DNA from 3 places in the Bradyrhizobium sp. R2.2-H genome. Region 2 is predicted to be linked to each of the others. Evidence: predicted binding sites of a transcription regulator. Region 2 holds the regulator's gene; each other region holds the start of a gene.
The links. The regulator PhoB, encoded in region 2, activates phosphate uptake and scavenging genes when phosphate is short. The targets are predictions, from matches to a motif close to TGTCATNNANCTGTCAT.
Positions count from the first base shown of each region.

Region 1: a site for PhoB is predicted at 4,350-4,366, ahead of EDE08_RS25345 (DUF47 domain-containing protein). Genes of this name have one in related genera too.
Region 3: a site for PhoB is predicted at 1,843-1,859, ahead of EDE08_RS34045 (YdcH family protein). Genes of this name have one in related genera too.

Region 1 covers NZ_SMBR01000010.1:136,787-143,501, reverse strand. The annotation lists gene EDE08_RS25370 (ABC transporter ATP-binding protein) at 1-328, shown strand, start outside; gene EDE08_RS25365 (ABC transporter ATP-binding protein) at 321-1,067, shown strand; gene EDE08_RS25360 (ABC transporter substrate-binding protein) at 1,123-2,343, shown strand; gene EDE08_RS25355 (branched-chain amino acid ABC transporter permease) at 2,419-3,282, shown strand; gene EDE08_RS25350 (branched-chain amino acid ABC transporter permease) at 3,284-4,252, shown strand; gene EDE08_RS25345 (DUF47 domain-containing protein) at 4,408-5,052, shown strand; gene EDE08_RS25340 (inorganic phosphate transporter) at 5,148-6,155, shown strand; gene sugE (quaternary ammonium compound efflux SMR transporter SugE) at 6,148-6,462, opposite strand; gene EDE08_RS25330 (peptide chain release factor 3) at 6,621-6,715, shown strand, end outside.
Region 2 covers NZ_SMBR01000026.1:15,113-21,827, reverse strand. The annotation lists gene pstB (phosphate ABC transporter ATP-binding protein PstB) at 1-10, shown strand, start outside; gene phoU (phosphate signaling complex protein PhoU) at 22-738, shown strand; gene phoB (phosphate regulon transcriptional regulator PhoB) at 771-1,478, shown strand; gene EDE08_RS37160 (GcrA family cell cycle regulator) at 1,727-2,239, opposite strand; gene EDE08_RS37155 (aspartate aminotransferase family protein) at 2,698-3,906, shown strand; gene argF (ornithine carbamoyltransferase) at 3,906-4,841, shown strand; gene EDE08_RS37145 (Hsp33 family molecular chaperone) at 5,134-6,156, shown strand; gene apaG (Co2+/Mg2+ efflux facilitator ApaG/CorD) at 6,328-6,715, opposite strand, start outside.
Region 3 covers NZ_SMBR01000019.1:48,008-54,722, reverse strand. The annotation lists gene EDE08_RS34065 (GGDEF domain-containing protein) at 71-790, shown strand; gene EDE08_RS34060 (hypothetical protein) at 793-1,044, opposite strand; gene EDE08_RS34055 (hypothetical protein) at 1,068-1,286, opposite strand; gene EDE08_RS34050 (YdcH family protein) at 1,410-1,616, opposite strand; gene EDE08_RS34045 (YdcH family protein) at 1,946-2,125, shown strand; gene EDE08_RS34040 (NAD(P)/FAD-dependent oxidoreductase) at 2,288-3,391, opposite strand; gene EDE08_RS34035 (sensor domain-containing protein) at 3,594-6,272, shown strand; gene EDE08_RS34030 (glycerol-3-phosphate dehydrogenase) at 6,307-6,715, shown strand, end outside.

The DNA of each region.
Region 1 (6,715 bases), on a different contig from region 2:
AAACACGCCGGCGGTCGAGATGCCCTACGGGCGCAAGCGCGCACTCGAGATAGCAACCACGCTGGCGCTCGACCCGGAGATGATGCTGCTCGACGAGCCGATGGCCGGCATGGGCCACGAGGACATCGACAAGATCGCGGCACTGATCAAGCGCATTTCGGCGAAATACACCATCCTCATGGTCGAGCATAATCTGAGCGTCGTGGCCAATCTCTCCGACATCATCACCGTGCTGACGCGCGGGCAGGTGCTCGCGCAGGGCCATTACTCCGAGCTCACCAAGGACGAGCGCGTCAAGGAAGCCTATCTGGGAGCCGGTCATGCCTGACACTGCGATCGCCGAGGCCCCGGCCAGGGCTGCGACCGGCGGACCTATCCTCCAGGTCCGCAACCTCGAAGCCTGGTACGGCGAGTCTCACATCCTGCACGGGATCAACTTCGACGTGAACGCGGGCGAGGTCGTCACCCTGCTCGGGCGCAACGGCGCGGGCAAGACCACCACGCTGAAGTCGATCATGGGCATCATCGGCGAGCGCACCGGCTCGGTGAAGTTCAACAACCAGGAGATCATCCGCGCGACCTCCGACAGGATCGCGCGCATGGGCATCGCGTTCTGCCCGGAGGAGCGGGGAATATTCGCCAGCCTCGACGTGCGGGAGAATTTGATGTTGCCGCCGGTCGTCCGCGAGGGCGGACTGCCGCTCGATCAGATCTTCGATCTGTTTCCGAACCTGAAGGAGCGGCTGGGTAGCCAGGGCACCAAGCTGTCGGGCGGCGAGCAGCAGATGCTCGCGATCGCGCGCATCCTGCGCACCGGCGCGAGCTTCCTGATGCTGGACGAGCCGACCGAGGGCCTTGCGCCCGTCATCATCCAGCAGATCGGCCACACCATTGCGCGGCTCAAGAAGGAGGGCTTCACGATCCTCCTCGTCGAGCAGAACTTCCGCTTCGCCTCGACCGTGGCCGACCGCTACTATGTGGTCGAGCACGGCAAGATCATTGACGGGTTTTCCAACGCGGAGCTTGCCGCCAACATGGACAAGCTCCACACCTATCTCGGTGTTTAGCCGAGCAGGCCGGACGATCAAGAGCGACTATCAAAGGGATATTGGGAGGCGGATTATGAAGCACAGCATTTCGGCAATGTTGCTCGGGACGGCCTTGGCGCTCGGCGCGGCAGGTGGCGCAATCGCGCAGGACAAGAACATCAAGATCGGCGTGCTGACCGACAATTCGGGACTCTATGCCGACCTCGGTGGCGCTGGCTCGACCGTCGCCGCGCAGATGGCGATCGAGGATTCCGGGCTCGCTGCCAAGGGCTGGAAGCTCGACCTGATCTCCGCCGACCATCAGAACAAGCCCGACATCGGCTCCACGATTGCCCGGCAATGGATCGACGTCGAGAAGGTCGACATCTTCATGGATGTCCTGAACTCCGGCGTTGCGCTGGCGGTGAACAACATCGTCAAAGAGAAGAACTCCATCCTGATCGACACGGGCGCGGCGACGTCGGATCTCACCAACGCGCAATGCTCGCCGAACACGATCCACTGGGTCTATGATACCTATATGCTGGCGAACAGTACCGGGCAGGCGCTGGTGAAGGCGGGCGGCGACACATGGTATTTTCTCACCGCGGACTACGCCTTTGGCCACGCCCTCGAGCGCGACACCGCCGCGGTCGTGGTGAAGTCGGGCGGCAAGGTGATCGGCAATGTCAAGCATCCCCTGAACACTGCCGACTTCTCGTCGTTCCTGCTTCAGGCGCAGGCCTCCAAGGCCAAGATCATCGGCATGGCGAATGCCGGCGGCGACACCACCAACACCATCAAGCAGGCCTCGGAGTTCGGCATCGTCTCGGGCGGCCAGAAGCTTGCGGGCCTGCTGCTCTTCATCACCGACGTGCACTCGCTCGGCCTGAAGGTGGCGCAGGGCCTGAACTTCACCGAGACCTTCTATTGGGACATGAACGACGGTACGCGCGCGTTCTCCAAGCGCTTTTCCGAGCGCATGAAGAACAAGGCGATGCCCTCGATGGTGCAGGCCGGCGTCTACTCGGGTCTGCTGCACTATTTCAAGGCGCTGGAGGCGATGGGTGGCAACCCGCATGACGGGGCCAAGGTGGTCGCCAAGATGAAGGAGATGCCGACGGACGATCCGCTGTTCGGCAAGGGAACGATCCGCGTGGACGGTCGCAAGCTTCATCCCGCCTATCTGTTCGAAGTCAAGAAGCCCGAGGAATCCAAGGGGCCCTGGGACTATTACAAGCTGGTCGGCACGACCCCCGGCGACCAGGCCTTCCGGCCGCTGTCGGAAAGCGCCTGTCCGCTGGTGAAGAAGTAACCGTGAACGATGCAGGACGGCGCGCAACGGCGCCGGCCTGTTGTTGAGGAATAGAAGGGACCGGGTGCGGGATCGATGCAGGCTCTCTACGCTCAGCTACTGGTGGGATTGATCAACGGCTCGTTCTACGCGCTGCTCAGTCTCGGGCTTGCCGTGATCTTCGGCATGCTCAACATCATCAATTTCGCCCATGGCGCGCTCTACATGATGGGCGCCTTCGTGGCCTATTTCCTGTTGAACCTCGGCGGCATCAACTACTGGTGGGCGTTGCTGCTCGCGCCCATCATCGTCGGCACCTTCGGCATGATCCTGGAGCGGACCATGCTGCAATGGCTGACCGGGCTCGATCATCTCTACGGCCTGCTGCTGACCTTCGGCATCGCGCTGATCGTGCAGGGCGTGTTCCAGAACTATTTCGGTTCCTCCGGCCTGCCTTACGCCATTCCGGATCAGCTCAGGGGCGGCATGAATCTCGGCTTCATGTTCCTGCCCGTCTATCGCGGCTGGGTCGTCGTGTTCTCGCTGGTCGTATGTCTGGCGACCTGGTTCCTGATCGAGAAGACGCAGCTCGGCGCCTACCTGCGCGCCGCCACCGAAAATCCGACGCTGGTGCGTGCCTTCGGCATCAACGTGCCGCGCATGATCACGCTGACCTATGGTCTCGGCGTCGGCCTTGCCGCGCTTGCCGGCGTGCTCTCGGCGCCGATCAACCAGGTGCGGCCGCTGATGGGCGCCGACCTCATCATCGTCGTTTTCGCGGTGGTCGTGATCGGCGGCATGGGTTCGATCATGGGCTCCATCATCACCGGCTTCGCGCTCGGTGTGATCGAAGGCCTGACCAAATATTTCTACCCCGAGGCGTCCAACACCGTCGTGTTCGTGCTGATGGTGCTGGTGCTCTTGGTGAAGCCAACGGGATTGACGGGAAGGGCGGCCTGAGATGACAACCCTGACGGACGACACGCTGCCGGCAACCCCGCGCGCGATGCGCGACGAGATGATCGTGTTCGTGCTGATGGCGCTGCTGCTGGCCGTGGTACCGTTCACCGGCGTCTACCCGTTCTTCGTGATGCAGGCGCTGTGCTTTGCGCTGCTCGCCTGCGCCTTCAATCTCTTGATCGGCTACGGCGGCCTGTTGTCGTTCGGCCACGCGATGTTCTTGGGTACGGCCGGCTATTGCAGCGCGCATGCGCTGAAAGTGTGGGCGCTGCCGCCCGAGCTCGGCATTCTCGTCGGCATCGCCGCGGCCTTCGTGCTCTCGATCATCACGGGCTACATCTCGATCCGCCGCCAGGGCATCTATTTCTCGATGATCACGCTGGCGCTGTCGCAGCTCCTGTACTTCATCTACCTTCAGGCGCCGTTCACCCACGGCGAGGACGGCATCCAGGGCATACCCCAAGGGCAGATGTTCGGTGTCCTCGATCTCACCAAGCCCACGGTGCTCTATTATGTCGTGCTGGCGGGTTTCCTTGCCGGCTTCCTCCTGATCTTCCGCATCATCAACTCGCCGTTCGGCGAGGTGCTGAAGGCGATCCGCGAGAACGAGCCGCGGGCGATCTCGCTCGGCTACCGCACCGACCAGTACAAGTTCCTCGCCTTCGTGCTCTCCGGCACCCTGGCGGGCTTTGCCGGTTCGCTGAAGGTGTTCGTGGCGCAGAACGCCTCGCTCACCGACGTGCATTGGACCATGTCGGGCGAAGTCGTGCTGATGACGCTGGTCGGCGGTCTCGGCACCATTTTTGGCCCCGTGGTCGGCGCTTTCGTCATCATCGCCATGCAGCAATATCTGGCAGGCTTCGGCCAGTGGGTGACGGTGATCCAGGGCGCGATCTTCGTGATCTGCGTGCTCACCTTCCGCCGCGGTGTCGTCGGAGAAATCGCGCATTACTTCCGCCGGTCGCTCTAAGTAATTGAAATTCCGCCAATTTTATTGGTGCGTGAAAGCGGTGGATGACCCGGCTCCGTGGGCGTGAGATGACACGCGCGCGGCTCGAAAATGGTCTATGACAGTTTTATGACAGACCTCCGGGCCTGACCATTTCCAACCGGTAGCCTATCCCCATGATGCGTTGGTTTCGTGCGTTCCTTCCCAAGGAAGAACGGTTCTTCGATCTGTTCGACCGGCATGCTCAGACGGTGATCCAGGGCGCGATCGCGCTCCAGGGCATGCTCAATGGGGGCGAGGAGACGCCGGTCTATTGCCAGCGCGTCAACCAGTTCGAGAACGACGCCGACAACATCACCCGTGAGGTGCTGACGGCGGTGCGGCGCACCTTCATCACACCGTTCGACCGCGGCGACATCAAGAACCTCATCACGTCGCTGGACGATGCCATCGACCAGATGCAGCAGACGGCCAAGGCGGTCATGCTGTTCGAGGTCCGCAGCTTCGAGCCGCCCATGCGCGAGATCGGCGGGCTCCTGATCGAATGCGCCAATCTGGTCGGGCGTGCGCTGCCGCTGATGCAATCGATCGGCCCGAACGTCGCCATGCTGACCGCCATCACCGAAGAGCTCGGCAAGCTGGAGGGCCGGGTCGACGATCTCCACGACATCGGCCTGAAGGAGCTGTTCCTGAAGCATCGCGAGGGCAATGCGATGGACTTCATCGTCGGCGCCGAGATCTACGACCATCTCGAGAAGGTTGCCGATCGCTTCGACGACGTCGCGAACGAGATCAACAGCATCGTCATCGAGCAGGTGTAACGCATGATCCGGAAAAGTGTCCTGCGGTTTTCCTTCGCGACAAACGCAAAGCGCGTTTGCGCGGAGATCGTGCGCAAGGTGTAAGGCAGGCCGCCGTGGATGCCGCGTTGGGTCTTCCCATCCTGGTCGGCTTGATCGCCGTCGCGCTGCTGTTCGACTTCCTGAACGGCCTGCACGACGCCGCCAATTCGATCGCGACCATCGTCTCGACCCGCGTGCTGCGGCCGCAATTCGCGGTGTTCTGGGCCGCCTTCTTCAACTTCATCGCCTTCATGGTGTTCGGACTGCACGTCGCCCAGACCATCGGCACCGGCATCATCGATCCCGCGGTCGTCGACGCCCAGGTGATTTTCGCAGCGCTGGTCGGCGCGATCGTCTGGAACCTCGTGACCTGGGCGCTCGGCATCCCGTCCTCGTCGTCGCACGCGTTGATCGGCGGCCTCGTCGGCGGCGGCATGGCCAAGGCGGGGATTTCGGCCGCGGTATGGGGCGGCCTGTCCAAGACGGTGCTGGCAATCGTGCTGTCGCCGCTGGTCGGCTTCCTGCTCGCCATGATGCTGGTGGCGATCGTCTCCTGGGCCTCGGTGCGCTCCACGCCGTTCGCGGTCGATCGCGCCTTTCGCATCCTGCAATTCGCCTCCGCCTCGCTCTATTCGCTCGGTCATGGCGGCAACGACGCGCAGAAGACCATGGGCATCATCGCGGTGCTGCTGTATTCGCAGGGGCATCTCGGCAGCGAGTTTTCGGTGCCGTTCTGGGTGGTGCTGTCCTGCCAGGCCGCGATGGCGCTTGGCACGCTGATGGGCGGCTGGCGTATCGTCCGCACCATGGGCCTGCGCATCACGAAATTGACGCCGATGCAGGGCTTCTGCGCCGAAACGGGGGGCGCCGCGACCCTGTTCATGGCGACCTATCTCGGAGTTCCCGTCTCGACCACTCACACCATCACCGGCGCCATCGTCGGCGTCGGCGCCGCCCGCCGCGTCTCGGCGGTCCGCTGGAACGTCGCGAGCTCGATCGTCTATGCCTGGGTGATCACGATCCCGGCCTCGGCCATCGTCGCGGCGCTGACGTGGTGGCTGGTCCAGATCTTCGTCAAGTGACGAGCTTCAGTCCGATGATCCCGGCGACGATCAGGGCGATGCTGGCAAGGCGCATGGCCGTTGCCGGCTCGCCGAACAGGACGATGCCGAGCGTCGCGGTGCCCACCGCGCCGATGCCGGTCCAGACCGCATAGGCGGTTCCGACGGGCAGGGATTTGAGCGCAAATCCGAGCAAGATGACGCTGCCGGCCATGGCAACCAGGGTGATCACCGACGGCACAAGCCTGGTAAACCCCTCAGTGTATTTCAGGCCGATCGCCCAGGTGATCTCGAGAAGTCCGGCGACAAACAGGATGCTCCAGGCCATGACGACCCCTCCATTTCAGGCAGGGTCGTCCCCGCGGCTGAGGTGCTGAGAAACGGAAGGCCGTCCTTCCCGAAAGCCGATATGGGGCTGGCCGAATGGCTCCGCAATCACCAAATGAGGCTTGATCAGGCCCGTTTTCCCTGCCACACGCTCCCGCCATGTCCGACATCGCCATCACCACAGCCGAATCGCCGGCCCGTTCCCCGCTTGCCGCTGAAGTGGCGCGGCGGCGGACCTTTGCGATCATCTCCCA
Region 2 (6,715 bases):
GTTCGGCTGAGGAGACGGAACATGGGTTCTGAACATACCGCAAAGGCTTTCGATACCGACCTCCAGGAACTCACGCGCCTGGTCGCCGAGATGGGCGGCATCGCCGAGCGCATGATCGTCGATTCCGTCGACGCGCTGATCCGCCGCGACGTCACGCTCGGTCAGCGCGTCGTCGCCACCGACGCCGAACTCGACATGCTGCAGAAGCGCATCGAGGAGCGCGCCGTGCTCACCATCGCCCGGCGCCAGCCGATGGCCGTTGATCTGCGCGAGATCGTCGGAGCCATGCGCGTCGCGACCGATCTCGAGCGCATCGGCGATCTCGCCAAGAACATGGGCAAGCGCGTCGCGGCGCTGGAGACGGATTTTCATCCGCTGAAACTGTTCCGCGGCCTGGAACACATGACCGACCTCGTGCAGCAGCAGGTCAAGTCGGTGCTGGACGCCTATGCCGCGCACGATCTGCCGGCAGCGATGGCGGTGTGGAAGGGCGACGAGGAAGTCGACGCCATCTGCACCTCGCTGTTCCGCGAACTTCTCACCTACATGATGGAGGATCCGCGCAACATCTCGTTCTGCATCCATTTGATGTTCTGTGCCAAGAACATCGAGCGGATCGGCGACCACGCCACCAACATCGCCGAGACCGTGTTCTACATGATCGAGGGTCAGGCGATCACCGACAAGCGGCCGAAGGGCGACATGACGACCTTCGCCACGACGGTGCCGAATACCTAAGCGGTGCCGAGTACCCAAGGAGCGACGACAACATGGGCGCACGCATTATGGTGGTTGAGGACGAGGAAGCTCTCACCGAGCTTCTTCGCTACAACCTCGAAGGCGACGGCTATGACGTTGAGACGGTGATGCGCGGCGATGACGCCGACACCCGCCTCAAGGAGCACATTCCCGATCTGATCGTGCTCGACTGGATGCTGCCGGGCCTGTCGGGCATCGAGCTGTGCCGGCGGCTGCGCACCCGTCCCGAAACCAAGCAACTGCCGATCATCATGCTGACCGCGCGCGGCGAGGAAAGCGAGCGGGTGCGGGGACTTGCGACCGGTGCCGACGACTACATCGTCAAGCCGTTCTCGGTGCCGGAGCTGCTGGCCCGCGTGAAGGGCCTGCTCAGGCGCGCCAGCCCCGAGCGGCTCGCCACCGTGCTCGCCTATGGCGACATCGAGCTCGACCGCGACAAGCGCCGCGTGGCGCGTTCGGGCCGGCCGATCGATCTCGGCCCGACCGAATATCGTCTGCTGGAGTTCTTCCTGGAGCATCCCGGCCGCGTGTTCTCGCGCGAGCAGCTGCTCGACAGCGTCTGGGGCCGTGACATCTACATCGATGAGCGCACTGTCGACGTCCACATCGGCCGCCTGCGCAAGCTGCTCAATCTCGGCCGCGAGCAGGATCCGATCCGTACCGTCCGCGGCGCCGGCTATGCGCTGGACGATCGTTTCGCGAAGGCGGAGCAGACGTAGGCCGGTTTAGCGAGCCGCGGCTACAACATCGGTGTCGTCCCGGACAAGCGTAAGCGCAGATCCGGGATCCATAACCACAGACAGTGCTTATCCTGCGAAAAAGTAGCTCCGAGTCGCCGTAACCAGATCCTGCGGTGGCTATGGATCCCGGATCTGCGCGCGCCCGTGGCGCGCTTGTCCGGGACGACATCGGATGTGTTGAGGCACCGTCGTGCGACGGCTGCAGTCAGCCAACTAAATCCGCAAACTCACCGCGTGCCCGGCTTCGCCGGTGCGCGACGGCGGTCCGCTGCGGGTTGATACGCCACGCGCGAATGCTGGGCGCAGTAGGGCAGGCCGGAGAGCGCCTTGCCGCCGCAGAAGAAGAAATCCGGGCTCGAGGGATCGCCGACCGGCCAGTGGCAGGTCGCCTCGTTCAATTCCAGCAGTGACAGCCGCTGGCTCATCGGCACCACATTGTCGTAGGTGACGGGTTCGGCCTCGACCTCGACCTCGAAGGCCTGCGCCAGCGCGGTGTTGCCGCGGGCAACGGGGCGGGTCACCCGCATCATGTGCTGTGCGGGGCGCGCCTTGCGCGGCCGGGGCGCTGCCGACGAAGGGCTCTTGGCGCGGCCGGACAAGCCGAGCCGGTGCACTTTGCCGATCACGGCATTGCGGGTCACATTGCCGAGCTCAGCCGCGATCTGGCTGGCCGAAAGTCCGGCCTCCCAAAGCTTCTTCAGCTGCTCGACGCGATCATCGGACCAGGTCAAAACCGTCATTGCACCCTTTCCCTCGCTGCGCGCCTGCCATCCTGGGGCCTTCGCAGCGATTGCCTAAGCCTTCAAAAACCCGTGCCGCCAGAATCCCTTAAGGCTCGCCGGGCGCGCTCAAGACGCCCGAACGTTTACGCCGGTACATGAGGACTTAAGGGATCAGAACTGCTGCACGAGATGTCGTATCTGACAGTCCAAACGCTACAATATGGCGTGACTCCCGCGCAAGAGTCCGCCGACTCGCGTCCACATGTTCCGTGGTGAAAAACCCGCAAAATCGGCACCGCAAGACTACGGATTCAGCGTTTCGCGGGGCTTTCCGGGCGGCATTGACACCCGTCTTGCCAAGCATAAGATAGTGCCACGTGCCGCCCTTAAAAGGCGGCACGTTTCGTTTTCCGGGCCGGTCAATGGTGCGTTGCGCAATGCACGCGTCACACCGTCCGCAACATTCAAGTGACGTCATGACCAACAGCGCCGCGCCGCATTTGCTCCCCGTTTTCGCCAGGGCCGACCTCGGTTTCGAGCGCGGAGAAGGCTGCTGGTTGATCGCGACCAATGGGGATCGCTATCTCGATTTCACTTCCGGCGTGGCGGTGAATGCGCTCGGCCATGCGCATCCCACGCTGGTCAAGGCGTTGCAGGAGCAGGCGACGAAGCTCTGGCACATGTCGAACCTGTTCCAGAGCCCGGACGGCGAGAAGCTCGCGGCGCGTCTGTGCAATGAAAGTTTTGCCGACTTCGTGTTCTTCTGCAATTCCGGCGCCGAGGCGCTGGAAGGCGTGATCAAGCTGGTGCGCCACCATCACTTCTCCAAGGGCCATCCCGAACGCTATCGCATCATCACCTTCGAGGGCGCCTTCCATGGCCGCACGCTGGCGACGCTGGCCGCAACCGGTTCTGCAAAATATCTCGAGGGCTTCGGCCCGCCGATGGACGGCTTCGATCAGGTGCCGCATGGCGACCTGGAAGCCGTGAAGAAGGCGATCGGCCCGCACACCGCCGGCATTCTCATCGAGCCGATCCAGGGCGAGGGCGGCGTTCGTTCTGCGCCTCCCGCCTTCCTGAAGGCGCTGCGCGAGCTCTGCAATGAGCGCGGCCTATTGCTCGCCTTCGACGAGGTACAGACCGGCATGGGCCGCACCGGCGAACTCTTTGCCTACAAGCGCACCGGCGTCGTGCCCGACGTGATGTCGCTGGCGAAGGCGCTCGGTGGCGGTTTCCCGATCGGCGCAGTGCTTGCCACCGCGGACGCTGCGCGCGGCATGGGGCCGGGCTCGCACGGTTCGACCTTCGGCGGCAATCCGCTCGCCATCTCGGCTGCGAACGCCGTGCTCGACGTCATGCTCAAGCCCGGCTTCTTCGATCACGTGCAGAAAATGTCGCTGCTGCTGAAACAGAAGCTCGCCTCCGTGATCGATCGCCATCACGATGTCGTCAGCGAGGTGCGCGGCGAGGGGCTCCTGATCGGCATCAAGGCCGTGGTGCCCTCGGGCGACCTCGTCGCGGCGCTGCGCGCCGAAAAATTGCTCACCGTCGGAGCCGGCGACAATGTCGTGCGCTTCCTGCCGCCCTTGATCGTGACCGAGGCCGAGATCGAAGACAGCGTCGGGCGGCTCGAACGCGCCTGCACGGCGATCTCGTCCAGCCAGACCAAGCGGGCGGCAAGCTGATGAGCAAGACGCCCAACAAAGCTCCAAAGCACTTTTTGGACATCAACGAGCTGCCGCTGTCGGAGCTCAAGAGCATGCTCGCCGCCTCGTCCGCCATGAAGGCGAAGCAGAAGGCGCACCAGCCGGTCAGGCCGCTCGAAGGCAAGACGCTGGCGATGATCTTCGAGCGGCCCTCGACGCGGACGCGGGTGTCGTTCGATGTCGCCATGCGCCAGCTCGGCGGCGAGCCCATCATGCTCACCGGCGCCGAGATGCAGCTCGGTCGCGGCGAGACCATCGCCGACACCGCGCGGGTGCTGTCGCGCTATGTCGATGCCATCATGATCCGCATCCTCAATCACGAGGCGCTGCTGGAGCTTGCGGCCTATGCGACCGTGCCCGTGATCAACGGCCTGACGCGGCGGTCGCATCCCTGCCAGGTGATGGCCGACCTCATGACCTATGAGGAGCATCGCGGCCCGATCGAGGGCAAGACGGTGGCCTGGACCGGCGACGACAATAACGTGCTGGCGTCCTGGGCCCATGCCGCCGAGCGCTTCAAATTCCAGCTCAACGTCGCAACGCCTCCGGAGCTCGCGCCGAAGAAGGCAATGCGCGACTGGATCAAGACGTCAAGCGCGCCGATCGTGCTCGGCACCGATCCGGAAGCCGCCGTGCGCGGCGCCGACTGCGTCGTCACCGACACCTGGGTGTCGATGGGCGACAAGGAGGGCGAGCATCGCCACAACGTGCTCAAGCCCTACCAGGTCAATGCCAAGCTGATGTCGCTGGCCAAGCCCGATGCACTGTTCATGCACTGCCTGCCGGCCCATCGCGGCGAGGAGGTCACGGATGACGTGATCGACGGGCCGCAATCGGTCGTTTTCGACGAAGCCGAGAACCGTCTGCATGCGCAGAAGGGCATTTTGGCCTGGTGCTTCGACGCGGTGAAGTAGGCGCGCTGGAAGCCCGGCTGCAGCCTCACAAGCAACTGTCGTCCCGGACAAGCGCGCCAAAAGCGCGCGCCGATCCGGGATCCATAACCACAGGAAGTCGTTTGGCGAAGACTCGGAGTTGTCATCGCTGGCTGCAACGTAGTCCTGTGGTTGATGGGTCCCGGATCTGCGCTTACGCTTGTCCGGGACGACATCGAGTTCGAGGTTGGCTTGATACGGTTCAATCCGCACCCCGGAACACGCCACCCCGCGCCCCCTTCCATTCTCAGCCTCCGACCCCAGATAAAGCGCCATGGTTTCCCAATCCCCTGACATGAAAACCGGGCCAGAAGGCCCGGTTCGCGCGCCATCACCGGTTCCGATCGACGACGCCGTGCTGCCTTACGAGGTCGACGCGCTCGATGTGCGCGGGCGGTTGGTGCGGCTCGGCCCGGCGCTCGACGATATCCTGACCAAGCACGATTATCCCGCACCCGTCGGCAAGCTGCTCGGTGAAGCCATCGTGCTGACGACGTTGCTCGGCACCGCACTGAAATTCGAAGGTCGCTTCATTCTTCAGGCCCAGACCGACGGTCCGGTGTCGTTCCTGGTCGTCGACTACATGGCGCCGGATCGCCTGCGCGCCTATGCGCGCTTTGACGCCGAACGCCTCGGCGAGGCCAAGGACGCCGGCGCGCTGCTCGGCCGCGGCCATCTCGCCATGACCATCGACCAGGGCCCCGACATGAGCCGCTACCAGGGCCTGGTTGCGCTCGACGGCGGCAGCCTGGAAGACGCCGCGCACGAATATTTTCTCCGCTCCGAGCAGATCCCGACGCGGGTGCGCCTTGCGGTCGGCGAGGAGTGGCGCTCGAGCGACGGCGGCAAGCATCGCTGGCGGGCCGGGGGCATGCTGATGCAGTTTCTGCCGAAGGCGCCGGAGCGCGCCCGGCAGGCCGATCTGCATCCCGGCGATGCGCCTGAAGGTGTCGAAGTGCACAGTGTCGCCGAAGACGACGCCTGGGTCGAGGCGCGTTCGCTGATCGAGACCGTCGAAGACGTCGAGCTGATCGATCCCGAACTCTCGGGCGAGCGGCTGCTCTACCGTCTCTTCCACGAGCGCGGCGTGCGCGTGTTCAATCCGCAGGTCCTCAAGGCGCAGTGCTCCTGCTCGCGCAATGCGGTCGCCTCGATGCTGAAGAGCTTCTCGCCCGACGACCGCGCCGCGATGGTCAAGGACGACAAGGTTGTCGTCACCTGCGAGTTCTGCTCGTCGGTGTACCAGTTCTCGCCCCACGAGGCGGGCGTGGAAGACGCGTTGCGTCTCCGTCGCTGAACTCGCAATTGACGAGTGGAGCAGTGCCCCACGCGCGGTGTCATCGCCCGACTTGATCGGGCGATCCAGTACTCCGAGACGATGCTAATCGAAGCGAGAGGCCGCGGCGTACTGGATGCCCCGGTCGAGCCGGGGCATGACAGTTGTGAGTGTTGCCGCGAACTTGCCCTCCTAATTCAACACCCGCTTGTTGTCGGGACTGTCGAGCGAGAACGTCGGCACGTCGATCTCGAAGCGCTCGCCGGTTTCGCTGACCATCTGGTAGCGGCCGGTCATGAAGCCCGAGGCGGTCGAGAGCGGTACGCCGGAGGTGTATTCGAAGCGCTCGCCGGGGGCCAGGATCGGCTGCTCGCCGACCACCCCCTCGCCCTTCACCTCCTGCTGGCGGCCAGAGGCATCGGTAATGATCCAGTGCCGCGTCTTGAGCTGCACGGTCTCCTCGCCCGAATTGGTGATGACGATGGTGTAGGACCAGAAATAGCGCGAGCGGTCGGCCGACGACTGCTCCGGAACAAAATTCGGCTCAACGGTCACTTCGATCTGGCGGGTCACGGCGCGG
Region 3 (6,715 bases), on a different contig from region 2:
TGGCAAGGAGAAGGGAATCCACTATCCTGTCTTGGTGAATCCCCGCAAGCCTTCATTGAGCAGGATGCCCATGAAGAAACCAAGAAGGGCGAGCGCTGCGAAGGCCAAAAAGGGCCGGAAGACCAGCGCCAGCCGATCCGCCCCCAAACGGGTGACCAAGCGTCCGGCGAAGCCGCCCCGGCGCGCCGCCTCGGGCGATGGTGGGGCCAAGGAAAACGTCAGGGCGACAATCCGGGGCCTGCGAACCAAGCTCAAGGAGGCGCAACTCCGGGTCGCGGAACTGGAAGCTGTGGCCGACACCGATTTCCTGCTCGCGATTCCCAACCGGCGCGGCTTCGAGCGCGAGCTTGCGCGCGCCATCGCCTATATGAAGCGCTACCGCGCCAGCGGGGCACTGATCGTGCTCGACGTCGATCGGCTCAAGCCGATCAACGATTCGTTCGGTCATGCCGCCGGCGACGAGGTGCTCAGGGCGATCGTCGCCACGCTGACGCGACAGGTCCGTGCCTCCGACGTGGTCGGCCGGCTCGGGGGCGACGAGTTCGCCCTCCTGCTTTGGAATCTCAGTGAGACGGACGCCAAGGCGAAGGCCGTGGCCTTCGAGCAGGCGATCGACGAATTGTCCTTCGTCTTTCGCGGCCAGCACGTGACCGCGGGCGCTTCCGCCGGCGTCGCGCTGCTGGGGGCGCAGTCCGACGCCGGCCGCGCCCTGGAGGAGGCGGACGCCGCCATGTACGTGCGCAAGGCCTGTCGGCGGCACGAGCCGCAGATCAGGCTGGTCAGCAGCTGAGCTTACAGTGTCCCCAGATCTTCCGGCACGTTGCCGAATTTGCGCAGCAGCCTGGCGTCGCCGAATTCGCCGGTCACGGGATCGCCGCTGCGGCTGAATGCGACCGCGCCGATGTGGCCGGCACCGTGGGCCAATATCTCGGCGCGCCGCAGCGCCGCAGTCGAGGTCTGGCATTCCTCGGCAGTGCCCGCGACCGGCGAGCCGTCTGCATCGATCAAGAAGGGCATTGCAACGTAGTAGGTCACATCCGACATGGCGTTGCTCCGGTTGTTGAAAATCAGGCGGCGCTACTCTTGCTCCGCATCTTGCTGCGCGAGGTCTCCGGAATGCAGCCGGCGGAAATCGCCGCCTGTAATTCCTCCAGCTCGGTTTCCAGATATTCATTGGCCATGATCAGCGCTTTGATCGTGCTGCGCAGATTGCCGTCGCACATCGCGATCGCCTGATCGCAGGCCTGTTCATAATGGCTGTTGTCGAGAAGGGGCGTTGCCGACATCTGCGTTGTCCTCGTGTCGTGGCTTTGCATTTCGGAGGTTTGGGCGCTCCAAAATGTTCCTATTTTGTTCTTATTGAGTCAAGCGGATTCATGTGGGCCAGCCGCGGTGCCGCCGGTCACGGATCAGGCGATGATGTCTGGGGTAATCTGGTCTTCGATGAACGCGATGCGGTCACGCAACAACAGCTTGCGCTTCTTCAACCGCTGTAACCGCAATAGGTCGGGGGCGGGCGATTGATGCAGTGCATCGATCGCGGCGTCCAGATCTCGGTGTTCCTGCTGCAACCGGGTGAGCTCGGCTTCGAGCTCACGCTCGTCTTCATTGGTCATGTCTGCGGTGGCCGAAAACCGATAAGCGTGAGATTAAGGCTGTGGATGCCTTGTGGAAATTATCGTCCTTGCGCGGCGTGATCGCAAGCGATCTGCGATCCCCGCTCGCCGATCTCCCGCAAGATATTTCTGCAGGCGGGTGCGGCGTCGCGCAGGCGCATTGATATCACGGATTTTTCCCGCGCGGTTCCCCTAGTCACGCTTCGTTACATATGAACTTTCAAAAATGACACTGCGACGACGGATACCCATCGACAGAACGGATCGCTGATGTAGACTTGCTTGTCCGGATCGAATCCTGAGGTTCAACCCTACCGAGGAGGTTTCGAATGACAATTCAGGCACATCTTGTTGAATTGGAACGGAAGCACAAACTTCTCGAAAACGAATTGCACGAAGCTCTCGTGCACCTTTCAACAGACGACCTGCAAATTGTTGAGTTGAAGCGCCGGAAGTTGATGGTCAAGGACCAGATCGAGCGTCTGAAGCACGGCGATACGCTCCACTAGCGACCCCCGTAACATCGTAGAGTTGATCACATCCTTTCACGCAGGGATGAGAGCATTCGTGCTCATCCCTGCTGCAAGATGGCGCAAGACGTCTGTCTGGCGCCAGCTTTGTCGGGACCGTTTTCTCGACGCCAACCGTCATCCACCTCGCGCGAACACGCGCTAGATGTCTGCGAGCTCGGCGACGTGATCGGCGATCGCGAGCGACGACGTCAGTCCCGGGGATTCGATGCCGAACAGGTTGATCAGGCCTGCGACGCCGTGATCGTGCGGGCCCTGCATCAAGAAGTCCTGCGTGGCCACGGCCGGCGGCACGATCTTCGGGCGGATGCCCGAATAGCTCGGCATCAGCGCGCCATCGGGCAGCGTCGGCCAGTATTTGCGGATCGCCGGATAGAAGCGCTCGGCGCGTGACGGATCGACCTCGTAGTCGATCGTCTCGATCCATTCGACGTCGGGCCCGAAACGTGCCTGCCCCGCCATGTCCAGCGTCAGATGGACCCCTAGCCCGCCGGGCTCGGGCACCGGATAGATCAGGCGCGAGAACGGCGCCCTGGCGTTGCAGCTGAAGTAATTGCCCTTGGCGAGATAGGCCGGTGGAATCCGGTCCAGCGGCATGCCGTCGATGTTGCGCGCGACATTCGTCGCCGACAGCCCCGCGGCGTTTACGAGGAGGCTGCATTGCAGCGTCATCGGCGCCTCGCCGCCGGCCTCGACCTCGATGACGCCGGCAGTCGCCTTGGCGCGGATCAGCGGGGTGTGAAACGCGAAGGCCGCGCCGGCGTCCTCGGCCTCGCCGCGCAGCGAGAGCATGTAGGCGTGGCTGTCGATGATGCCCGTTGACGGTGACAGCAGCGCAGCATCGCAGGCGAGCGCCGGCTCCAGCGCCCGCGCGGCCTCCCCCGTGAGCAGCTGCATGTCGAGCACGCCATTGGCCTCGGCATGCGCCTTGATCGATTGCAGCTTCTCGGTTTCCTTCGCACTGGTCGCAACGATCAGCTTGCCGCAATTCTTGTGGGGGATGCCGCGCTCGGCGCAGTAACGGTAGAGCGCGTGCTTGCCGCTGACGCACATGCGCGCCATCCAGCTCCCGGCGCGATAGTAGATGCCGGCATGGATCACCTCACTGTTGCGCGAGGAGGTGACGGTGCCAATGGCCTCCGCTGCCTCGAGCACGATGACCTCGCGCCCGGCCTGGGCGAGCTTCCGGGCCACCGCGAGCCCGACCACGCCGGCTCCGATGACAATGCAATCGACCCTATCCATGGTTGCGCAGAATGTTCGCTGGAGGTGCCGGTGGCATTGGAGCCGAGAACGAGGGCGAGGGCCCGTTTTCCATTAAGCAAGCATTTATCATGTCAGGGCAATTGCCGATTTTAGCGTCGCATTTTTCTGTTGCGCCTACAGGCGTTTACCCGATCCAAACCCGCGAGGCCAGACAATCCGACGTTGAAATCGCGGGTGGCTGATGGCTGAGAAGAACTGGCAGGTGGGCAGCGCGCTTCTGATTGCTGTGCAGGCCGTCGTATGCCTGGCCGGTGCGGTCACGCCTGTGCGTGCCTTTGCGCTATCGGACAGCTCTGCTCCGGGCGATCTCACCAAGCTCGATCCCAACGTGATCTGGGAAGCCCTGATTGCGGTCATCGTCGTGTGCTCGTTCCTCGCCGCGATCGCGCTGTGGATCCATTCCTCGCTGCGCCGGACCAGGCGTCTGCAGTTGCGGCGGAACGCCTTCATCTCCTCCGCCATGAACAATCTCAACCAGGGCGTGGTGATGACGGATGCGCAGCGCCGCATCATCTTCTGCAACGATCGCTATCTCGAGATCTATGGCCTGACGCGATCCGACCTCCGGCCCAACATGACCGGCTACGACATCTTGAGGTTGCGCCGCGAGCGCGGAGTGCTCGGCGTCACCGATGACGAATTTTACCAGAAGGCCGCAAGCGCCAATGGTCTGATCACGGAACTGCCCGACGGACGGGCGATCCTGGTGAAATATTTCGTTCTGCCGAACGGCGGCTCGGTGGCGACGCATCTCGACGTCAGCGAGCAGCGCAGGCTGTCGCGGCAGCTTGCCTCGACCAAGCAATTCCTGGAATCGGTGCTGGACCATGTGCCGGCCTGCGTGGCAGCCAAGAACATGGACGGCTGCTACATCTTCGCGAACAGCGCCTATGAACGGTTCTGGGGTTTGTCGCGGGACTTCGCCGTCGGCAGGAATGCGCGGGAGCTGTTTGCGCCGAGCTCGGCGTCCAGCATCGAGGCGGCCGACGAGGCGGCGCTCAATTCGCCGGATGGCCAATATCGCAATGAGTTCGAGGTCGACCGTGCCGGTGTGCGGCGCATGGTCGCCTCGGTCCGGATCGTGGTCCGCAACGAGAGCAACAAGCCCGAATTTCTGCTCATCGTGTTCGAGGACATCACCGACCGCCGCTCGCTGTCGCAGGAGCTGGAGAGCACCAAGAAGTTCCTCGAGCTCGTGGTCGACAACATCCCGGTCGCGCTGATCGTGGAACAGGTCAAGGACGGCCGCTATCTGCTCGCCAACCGCAGCGCGGAGACGATCCTCAACCGCAGGCGCGAGGAAACCACCGGCCTGACCGCCTCCGACATCTTCAACGCCAAGGAAGCCAAGCTGATCATCGCGCGCGATGAGGCCGCGATCAAGAAGCGCGGGATGATCACCGAGGAGCATCCGATCTCCACCAAGGACGGCCTGCGGCTGTTCCTCACCCGCCGCGCCACCGTGCTCAATGATGCCGGCGAACCGCAATATCTGATCAAGACACACGAGGACGTCACCGACCGCCGCCAGACCGAGTCGCGCATGGCGCACATGGCCTATCACGACGGCCTCACCGATCTGCCGAACCGCGCCGCCTTCCTCCAGGCGCTGACCCAGATGATCGAGGCCTGCGAAGGCACCGGCGAGGAGTTCGCCGTGCTCTGCGTCGACCTCGACGGCCTCAAGGAGGTCAACGACGTCTTCGGCCATGCGCTCGGCGACAAGCTCCTGATCGAGGTGGCCCATCGGCTCCAGGACTCCGCGCGCGGCGGCGTGGTGGCGCGCCTGTCGGGCGACGAGTTCGGCCTGATCATCGACGGCAAGCAGCCTGAGGCGGGCCTCGCACTGGCGCGGCAGATCGGCGAAGCCGTCGCCCGGGAATTCCAGATCGACGGCCGGCCGGTCCGCGCCGGCATCACCACGGGCATGTCGGTCTTCCCGCACAATGGCACCGATGGCGCCTCGCTGCTTGCCAATGCCGGCGCGGCGCTGTTCCGCGCCAAGCAGAAATCGCGCGGCACGATCAGCCTCTACCAGCCGGAGATGGACCAGCAGATCCGCGATCGCCGCGTGCTGCATCAGGACCTCTCGATGGCGGTCAAGAACGGCGAGCTCTCGCTCGCCTTCCAGCCGCAGGGGGCCGCGGGCCACAGCGTTGCCGAGAGCGAGATCATCGGCTTCGAGGCGCTGGCGCGCTGGCAGCATCCGGTGCGCGGCCAGGTTTCGCCCGCCGAATTCATTCCGATCGCCGAGGAGAGCGGCCTGATCGTCGAGATGGGCGAGTGGATCCTGCGCGAGGCCTGCCGCGAGGCGGCGTCCTGGCCGAAGCCGCTCCAGGTCGCGGTCAATCTGTCGCCGGCGCAGTTCATGCACGGTGACGTGGTCGGACTGGTCCATTCGATCCTGATCGAGACGGGCCTTGCACCGGGCCGGCTCGAGCTCGAGATCACCGAGGGCGTGCTGATCGAGGATTTCGATCGCGGCCTTGCGTTGCTGCGCCGCCTGAAGGCGCTTGGCGTGCGCATTTCCATGGACGATTTCGGAAGCGGTTACTCCTCGCTCAGCTACCTCCAGGCGTTCCCGTTCGACAAGATCAAGATCGACCGCGCCTTCATCACCAATCTTGGCCGCAATCCGCAATCGGCGGCGATCGTGCGGGCGGTGATTGATCTCGGCCACGGCCTCGATATGTCGATCATCGCCGAAGGCGTCGAGACGGTGGACCAGCTCGCCTTCCTCGCCAAGGAGGGCTGCGACGGCGTGCAGGGCTATCTGTTCGGCAAGCCGCTGCCGATCGGGAAATATGCCGGCCTCGTCGGTCGCGCCGAAGCCATGGAGCTTGCGCTGAAGACCGGCTAGTTATGGGAGTGCTTCGCTCCCATTCGACGGCTTCATGGCGGATTACGACCTCGCGATCATCGGCGGTGGCCTGAACGGCGTCAGCCTCGCGCGCGATGCGGCAGGTCGCGGCCTGCGGGTTATCCTCTTCGAGCAGGGCGATCTCGCAGGCGCGGCATCGTCGGCAACACCGCGGTTGATCCACGGCGATATCTCGGTGCTGGAGCGCCGCGGCTTCTGGCGGGTGCGCCGGGCTCTGGCCGAGCGCCGGACCTGGCTCCGGATCGCGCCGCATCTGGTCCGGCCGATGCGCTTCGTTGTTCCCGCGCATGCGGATGAGCGTCCACCATGGCTGCTGCGTGCCGGTCTGTTCCTCTATGACAGCCTCGCCAGCCGGAGCGGCCTGCCTGGGTCGGCGACCCTCGACATCACTCATCACCCGGTCGGCAACGCGCTGAAGCGCC